2 regions of the Massilia haematophila genome follow, and region 1 is predicted to be linked to the other one. Evidence: riboswitches for the same ligand, from Rfam matches in the RefSeq annotation. Region 1 holds a riboswitch; the other holds the start of a gene.
What was found. Region 1 has a riboswitch for thiamine pyrophosphate ahead of thiC (phosphomethylpyrimidine synthase ThiC). Riboswitches for the same ligand answer to the same signal wherever they lie in the genome.
Positions count from the first base shown of each region.

Region 2: linked by a shared signal. The riboswitch ahead of ACFOPH_RS10645 (TonB-dependent siderophore receptor) and the one ahead of thiC (phosphomethylpyrimidine synthase ThiC) in region 1 are both predicted to bind thiamine pyrophosphate.

Region 1 covers NZ_JBHRVV010000001.1:5,078,897-5,083,070, forward strand. Annotated here, with positions in the region: gene ACFOPH_RS22570 (valine--tRNA ligase) at 1-1,001, opposite strand, end outside; TPP riboswitch at 1,309-1,411, shown strand; gene thiC (phosphomethylpyrimidine synthase ThiC) at 1,479-3,392, shown strand; gene thiS (sulfur carrier protein ThiS) at 3,393-3,596, shown strand; gene ACFOPH_RS22585 (thiazole synthase) at 3,607-4,174, shown strand, end outside.
Region 2 covers NZ_JBHRVV010000001.1:2,392,519-2,396,692, reverse strand. Annotated here, with positions in the region: gene ACFOPH_RS10650 (ATP-binding protein) at 1-320, shown strand, start outside; gene ACFOPH_RS10645 (TonB-dependent siderophore receptor) at 317-2,461, opposite strand; TPP riboswitch at 2,549-2,647, opposite strand; gene ACFOPH_RS10640 (DUF535 family protein) at 2,958-3,917, opposite strand.

The DNA.
Region 1 (4,174 bases):
TGCTCGAGGAAGCCCTGCGCCTCCAGGTCGGCGACGATCTGCTTGCGCGCGGCGAAGCGGTCCAGGCCCTGGTATTGGCTTGGTGCGTTTTCGTTGATCTTCGCGTCGAGGGTGAAGATATTGATCGGCTCGAGGCCGGCGCGCTGGCCGACGGCGTAGTCGTTGAAGTCGTGCGCCGGGGTGATCTTCACGCAGCCGGTGCCGAATTCCTTGTCGACGTAGCTGTCGGCGATGATCGGCACTTCGCGGCCCGTCAGCGGCAGTTTCAGGAGCTTGCCGTGCAGGTGGGTGTAGCGCTCGTCGGTCGGGTCCACGGCCACGGCGACGTCGCCCAGCATGGTCTCGGGACGGGTGGTGGCGACCGTCAGCTCGCCCGAACCGTCGGCCAGCGGATACTTGATGTACCACATCGAGCCGTCTTCTTCTTCCGACACCACTTCGAGGTCGGACACGGCCGTGCCCAGTTTCGGGTCCCAGTTGACCAGGCGCTTGCCGCGGTAGATCAGGCCCTGCTCGTACAGGCGCACGAAGACTTCGGCGACGACCTCGGAGCGGGTCTCGTCCATGGTGAAGTATTCGCGCTTCCAGTCGGCCGAGGCGCCCAGGCGGCGCATCTGGCCGGTGATGGTGTTGCCCGACTTTTCCTTCCACTCCCAGACCTTCTTGATGAATTCGTCGCGGCCGAGGTCGTGGCGCGAGATCTTCTGGGCGTCGAGCTGGCGTTCGACGACGATCTGGGTGGCGATGCCGGCGTGGTCGGTACCCGGCACCCAGGCGGTGTTATAGCCGCGCATGCGGTAGTAGCGCGTCAGGCCATCCATCACGGTCTGGTTGAACGCGTGGCCCATGTGCAGCGTGCCCGTCACGTTCGGCGGCGGCAGCTGGATGCTGAACGACGGCTTGTCGGCATCGAGGGTGGCGGTGAAGTAACCGCGCTGCTCCCACTCGGTGCGCCAGTATTGTTCGATGTCGGCTGGCTCGAAAGACTTGGCTAATTCCATGATTTGATGGCGTTTTGATTGGCGAAAAGGGTCATTATAGAGGAGGAGGGCGGGGCTGCGCGTGGGCAGTGACGGGATTTTCGGTCGGGATCGTGGCGCCGTTGCGTGAGCCGTTATTTTCGGGGTTTCGTATGAACTCGCCGTTAGCGGTGACCGTAGGGTGGGCTCTCGAGCCCACGCGGATTCCGAACACCACGAACGGCACACGCAACAGCGCCACTGACCTCGCCCATCCGCCCGCATATCGCATAAATTTTTCTTGCCAACGCCACAACACGGGCTATAATCCGCCCGCTGCTTCAACGCAGCAAAACGCTAGGGGTCCTGCCATCGAAACGATGCGCGGGTGAGAAATACCCTCTGAACCTGATCTGGATAATGCCAGCGAAGGGAAGCTTCCGAGATGCCGCGGTCGTGCGCCTGCACGCGCCTGCAAATCTCCGCCTCCTTTGCTGGCTCCTCACGCAAAGGAGCCACATGAATGCCCCGCTGAAATTCGACGCCGCCACCGCCCGGGTGGACAGCGCCGCCATCGAACCCTTCCCGAATTCGACCAAGGTCTACATCGAGGGCAGCCGCCCCGACATCCGCGTGCCGATGCGCGCGGTCGCGCAAAGCGACACACCGGCCAGCTTCGGCGGCGAGCCCAATCCGCCGGTCTTCGTCTACGACACCTCGGGCCCCTACACCGACCCCGCTGCGCAGATCGACATCCGGCGCGGCCTGCCTGCCCTGCGCCGCGGCTGGATCGACGCGCGCGGCGACACCGAGGAACTGCCTGGGCCGAGCTCGCGCTACGGCCAGGCACGCCTGGAAGACCGCGGCCTGGACGCGCTGCGCTTCGAGCTGACGCGCAAGCCGCGCCGCGCAAAAGAGGGCGCGAATGTCACCCAGATGCACTATGCGCGCCAAGGCATCGTCACGCCCGAGATGGAATTCATCGCCCTGCGCGAGAACCTGCGTCGCAAGGATTACCTGGCTTCGTTGGAGGCGAGCGGCCCGATGGGCAAGCGCACTGCCGAACTGCTCGGGCGCCAGCATCCGGGCCAATCCTTCGGCGCGTCCATCCCCCTTGAAATCACGCCGGAATTCGTGCGCGACGAGGTGGCGCGCGGACGCGCCATCATCCCCTGCAACATCAACCACCCTGAGAGCGAACCGATGATCATCGGCCGCAACTTCCTGGTGAAGATCAACGCCAACATCGGCAACTCGGCCGTGACGTCCTCGATCGGCGAGGAAGTCGAGAAGATGACCTGGGCCATCCGCTGGGGCGCCGACAACGTGATGGACCTCTCGACCGGCAAGCACATCCACGAGACGCGCGAATGGATCATCCGGAACAGCCCGGTCCCGATCGGCACCGTGCCGATCTACCAGGCGCTGGAAAAGGTCAACGGCAAGGCCGAAGACCTGACCTGGGAGATCTACCGCGACACCCTGATCGAGCAGGCCGAGCAGGGCGTCGACTATTTCACCATCCACGCCGGCGTGCGCCTGGCCTTCGTGCCGATGACGGCCAAACGCCTGACGGGCATCGTCTCGCGCGGCGGCTCGATCATGGCCAAGTGGTGCCTGGCCCACCACCGGGAATCCTTCCTGTACACGCATTTCGAGGAGATCTGCGACATCATGAAGCGGTACGACGTCGCCTTCAGCCTGGGCGATGGCCTGCGCCCCGGCTCGATCTACGACGCCAACGACGAAGCGCAACTGGCCGAACTGAAGACCCTGGGCGAACTCACGCAAATCGCCTGGAAGCACGACGTACAGGTGATGATCGAGGGCCCGGGCCACGTGCCGCTGCACCTGATTCGCGAGAACATGGACTTGCAACTGGCGCAGTGCCACGAGGCGCCGTTCTACACGCTGGGACCGCTCACCACCGACATCGCGCCCGGCTACGACCACATCACCTCGGGCATCGGCGCGGCCAACATCGGCTGGTACGGCACCGCCATGCTGTGCTACGTCACGCCCAAGGAGCACCTGGGCCTGCCCGACAAGCAGGACGTCAAGGACGGCATCATCACCTACAAGATCGCGGCCCACGCCGCCGACCTGGCGAAAGGCCACCCGGGCGCCCAGATCCGCGACAACGCCTTGTCGAAGGCGCGCTTCGAGTTCCGCTGGGAAGACCAGTTCAACCTCGGCCTGGACCCGGACAAGGCGCGCGCCTTCCACGACGAGACCCTGCCGAAGGAGTCGAGCAAGGTCGCCCACTTCTGCTCGATGTGCGGCCCGCATTTCTGTTCGATGAAGATCACCCAGGAAGTGCGCGAATACGCCGCAGCCAAGGGCGTCGGCGACGACCAGGCGCTGGCACGGGGCATGCAGGAAAAGGCGATCGAGTTCGTGCGCGGCGGCGCGAAACTGTACCGCGAGGTGTGAATGCTGGAGATCGAACTGAACGGAGAAGCGCGCCAGGTGCGGCCTGGCGCTTCGGTCGGCGACCTCGTCGAGCAGCTCGGCATCGCCAACCAGGCGGTGGCGCTGGCCGTCAACCGCCAGGTGGTGCCGCGCCAGCAGTGGAACGAACGCCTGCTGGCCCGGCAGGACAAAGTGGACATCGTGCGCGCCATCGGCGGCGGATAAGGACAAGACAATGAACGAAGACTTCCTCACCATCGCGGGCAAGCAGTACCGCTCGCGCCTGCTGGTCGGCAGCGGCAAGTACCGCGATCTCGATGAGACCCGCGAGGCCACGCTGGCGGCCGAAGCCGAGATCGTGACCGTGGCGATCCGCCGCGTGAACATCGGCCAGGACCCGAACGCGCCCAGCCTGCTCGACGTGCTGCCGCCATCGCGCTACACGATCCTGCCGAACACCGCCGGCTGCTACAACGCGAAGGATGCGGTGTACACCCTGCAAATGGCGCGCGAGCTGCTGGACGGGCACAAGCTGGTCAAGCTCGAAGTGCTGGGCGACGAACAGACCCTGTTCCCCCACATGCCCGAAACCCTGAAGGCCGCCGAGACCCTGGTGCGCGACGGTTTCGACGTCATGGTCTACTGCAGCGACGATCCGGTGCAGGCGAAAATCCTGCAGGAGATCGGTTGCGTGGCCGTGATGCCGCTGGCTTCCTTGATCGGCTCGGGCATGGGCATCCTCAATCCCTGGAACCTGTCGCTCATCATCGAGCAGGCATCGGTGCCGGTGCTGGTCGACGCCG
Region 2 (4,174 bases), 2.7 Mb from region 1:
CCGCCGCGCAGGCAGGACGTTACCTGTTCTGCGACACCACGCCGCTGATGACGGCCCTCTACAGCCGCGTCTACTGGGGCAGGGTGGATGACCGACTGGGGGAACTGGCGCGCAGCCACGATTACGCGCTGACCCTGGTGACCGCCACGGATACGCCATGGACGCCGGACGGGCTGCAGCGCGAATCGGAAGAGGTGCGCCAGATGGTGCACCGGATGGTGCTGGCCGAGCTGAACGAACGGGGCATCCCGTTCGTGTTGATCAGCGGAGACCTGCCGCGGCGTCTGCGGCAGGTGGAGCTGGCGTTGGCAGCCCTTTAGAAGTCGAACTGCGCCGACACGCGGAAGGTGCGCGGCGCGCCCGGCAGCAGGTAGCCGCCCAGTTGCTGGGTGACGTCGCGCCAGTAGAACTTGTCGAACAGGTTGTCGACGCGGGCGCGCAGGGTCACGTTCGTCGTTCCCATCTTCAGGCCGTAGGACGCGCCCAGGCCGAACACGTGGTAGCCCGGCACGTAGACCGTGTTCTCGGGATCGAAGGACTTCTTGCCGGCATACTGCCACTGGCCGCTGACTTTCAGGCCCGGCAGTGCCGGCACCGCATAGTCGGCCCACAGGGTCGTCTTCAGTTCCGGGACGTTGGTGGCGCGCTTGCCGTCGTAGCGGGCGTCGCCCGTGCCTTCCTGCTTCGCGCGCAGCGCCATCAGGGTCGCGCCGTAGGTCAGGTCGCCGCTGCTGCGCTGGGCCGCCAGTTCGAAGCCGCGGTGCTGCTGGTCGCCGTTGCGGACGAAGGTGTCCGCCGCGTTCGTGTACTCGAGGCCGGTCGTGATCTGAAACAGCGCGGCGCTCAAGGCGACGTCGCCGAACTGGCCCTTGGTGCCGAGCTCGAACTGCTTCGAGCGGTTCGGGCCCAGGTCCTCGTTCTCGTTGGTCGTGCCCATCTCGGCCACGCCGCCCGACTGCAGGCCGTGGGCGACGGTGCCGTAGACGTTCCAGTTCGGCGTCAGGCCGTAGACCAGCGAGACGCTCGGCAGCACATAACTGGCCTTGCTCGACGTCCAGCCCAGTTCCGGTTCCGGCAATTGGCTGCTGTCGATTTTGGTGTAGCGCAGGCCGGCGTGCAGGGTCAGTTCCGGCGTGAGCGTCACGATGTCCTGCACGAACAGCGAACGTTCGCGCTCGGTGTAGCGTTCCGAGACCGGGCCGGTGCTCGGGTTGCCCGGCGCCGGATCGACGATCAAATTGTTGTAGATGTTGCTGTAGCCGGCGTAGTCGTAGACGTAGTCGCCGTAGCTGTTGTGGCGCTCGGCGTACCCGAGGCCGGCGGTGAGCACGTGGCGCAGGCCGCCCAGCGCGAAGCGGCCCTGGACCTGGGCCTGGACGCCGAACGGGGTCTTGCGCTCGCCAACGCTCTGGTAGTCGTAGACGTCGTAGTCGCCGTTCGAGCAGAAGCCCGGATAGTAGCCGTCGCCCTCGTTGCTGCAGCCGTAAGGGAAGGCGGTGTAGTCGTCGCGCTTGAACCAGTGCTTGTTGGCGGTAACGGTGGCGCGCCAGTCGGCGTTGAGGCGATAGTCGAAGCGCAGGCCGAAGTTGGCGCTGTCGGTGTCGACCGGCCTGGTCCAGGGCTGGGCATTGAGCAGGGTCTTGGCCGAGACGCCGCGCGGCAGTGCGACACCGCGGATCAGCTGGTAGCCCGGCGCGGTGACCTGTTCCTTGTGCTGGAAGTCGGCATCGAGCTGGAGCAGGGCGTCCGGGCTGATCTGCCAGTCGAAGGCGCCGGACACGAACTGGCGCTCGCCATCGGCCCCTTTGATGTAGGAGCGCAGGCGCTCGGCGGCGGCGTTCACGCGGTAGCCGAAGCGTTTATCGTCGAACCGCCCGCCGAGGTCGACGGCGCCATACAGGGTGCCGCGCTCGCGCGCTTCGACGGTCGCCGAACGCAGATCGTTGTTGGTCGGGCGCTTGGTGACGAAGTTCAGGATGCCGCCCGGCGCCGCCAGGCCGGACTGCATGCCGGCCACGCCCTTGAGCAGCTCCAGTCGCTCCTTGTTCTCCAGCGGGATCTGGGTATCGGCGGGAATCGCGATGCCGTCCTTGCGGTAGCCCGAGTTATTGTTCAGCATGAAGCCGCGCACCGAGAACTGCTCGGCATAGCCGACCGCGTTGTAGGCGTCGCCGACCGAGGCGTCGTAGGCGAGGGCATCGCTGGCGCTGCGGATCGACAGGTCCTGCATCCGTTCGCGGCCGAAGGCGCTCACCGAGGCCGGGGTGTCGATGATCGGCATGTCGGCGAAGCCGCCGACGCTGGCGCGGTCGCTGACCGTCCACTTGCTGCCGCTGACGACCACCGAGGGGATGGCCTGCGCGTTTTCCACGGTCTCGTCGGAGGCGGCAGCGGAACCGGATATGGCGAACGCCTGCGCGATCGCACAGGCGAGGAGGGAATGCTTGAATACAGGTTTCATGAGTTTGCTCGTTTTCGCGCACCGCGTCGGCGGCGCACTGCTTTCAAAAAAGCCGGAGCCAACGTGGGGGAAGGGCAAACAAGGATGTCGAACTGCGTTGCGCTTTCCTTCGCTGGCATTATCCAGATCAGGTACGAAGGGTATCTCTCACCCGGAACGCGAATTCCAGGACCCCTAGCGAAGGCGCGAGTGTACCACGGGCTTCTTGCGCCGTGGTGGTTCTGTCAATGGATGGGGGTGCGCGTCTCGGTCGCGAACAATTGATCCTCGTAGGGTGGACACCTGTGTCCACGCGGTATGGCACAGACGATCAATCGAAACGTGACGATGGAAGGCTACGTAGGGTGGGCTCTCGAGCCCACGCGGTCTCACGGCTTGGGCAAATGGAACCTCAAGCGAAGCCGGGGCGGCTGGATGACGGGGAGTTCCTGTCGCGTTGCGGTATGCACCAGCACGACCGCGTGGGTTCGAGAACCCACCCTACGAAAAACACACCTCACGCCTCGGCCGCCTCGCGCAGCGGCGCCGCATGCCCGGAGTGCGCACGCCCGTGCAGCAGGTGGCGCTGCAGCGTCGTGCGCGCGGCGTCGCCGATCGTGCGCCAGTGTTCGCGGCGCTGGGCGGCGCGCTTGCGGTGCTTGGACGGCATGTCGGCCAACGGCTTCAGGTAGAAGGGAAGCGTGATGCGCCAGGTGTCGCCCGGGAGCTCGGTCCCGCCCAGGATTTTCCAGAAGCCGTCGTAGGCATTCGCGAAGTGCTTGAGTTCCAGTGGGTCGTAGGCGATGTGGGCGGTGCACTTGACCGCCGCCACCTGCTCCATGCCCAGGGCCTGGGCCACGCCCTGCATCGCGGCGAAGCAGAAGAAGCTCGGGGAGTTGTTCGGGAAGGCATTCTCGAAGGCCTCGAAGGCCGCGCCGGAATCAAGCCAGCGTCCCTGGTTGCGGGCAACGAAGGGCAGCAGGCCGGCCGGCAGCCCGGCGATGGCGCCGGCGACCCAAGAAAAGGACAGCCGGTGCAGCACCTTGCCGTCGGCGACCAGGGCGATGGTCAGGTCGCCCTCGGCGTTCATGCGCGAGGCCATCTCCAGGCGGATCAGGAAGCGGCTGCCGTTCGCCTCGTGCTGCCAGAGCGCCAGCCCGCCGCTCGCGTACACCGCCTGCTTGTAGGCGGCGTCGAAACTGCTGTCCTCGAAACGGTAGTGCGCCAGCACGCACTGCACGCGCTGGCGCGCGCTCAAGCCCTTGACCAGGTAATCGCGGTGGCTCAGGTGGTGGAACAGGTCGTCGCTTGCGACCGCGGCAAGATGGTTGCGCACGACGTCGAGCCGGCACAGCGCTGCGTGCTCGCGCCAGTACAGCAGCACGCGCGAACTACGCAGTACCGACAGCAGGCGCGAGGAGAGGGGCAGCTGGCCGCGGCGGGCCAGCCAGTGCTTGGTCAGGTGAGCGAAAATCATGGTGGCGCTCCGTGAAAGGCGGTAGTCCACGCTATGGTGGCTTACCTCCCTGGCGCTAGCGGTGATATTGCTCAAGGGAAATAAGTTCTTTGAAGCAATCTTTTCGACGCTACGACGGCGGTTCGCGAACACGGTGTCGGCTCCTTCAGGTGTGCTTTTCTCGTTGAACACTACGGTTCGTTTCTTGCCAGAATAGCACGAGCCGCGCGCGGCCCCGCCGATTTTTGCCTGATACTGCCGGTTCGACGATGGCGGAG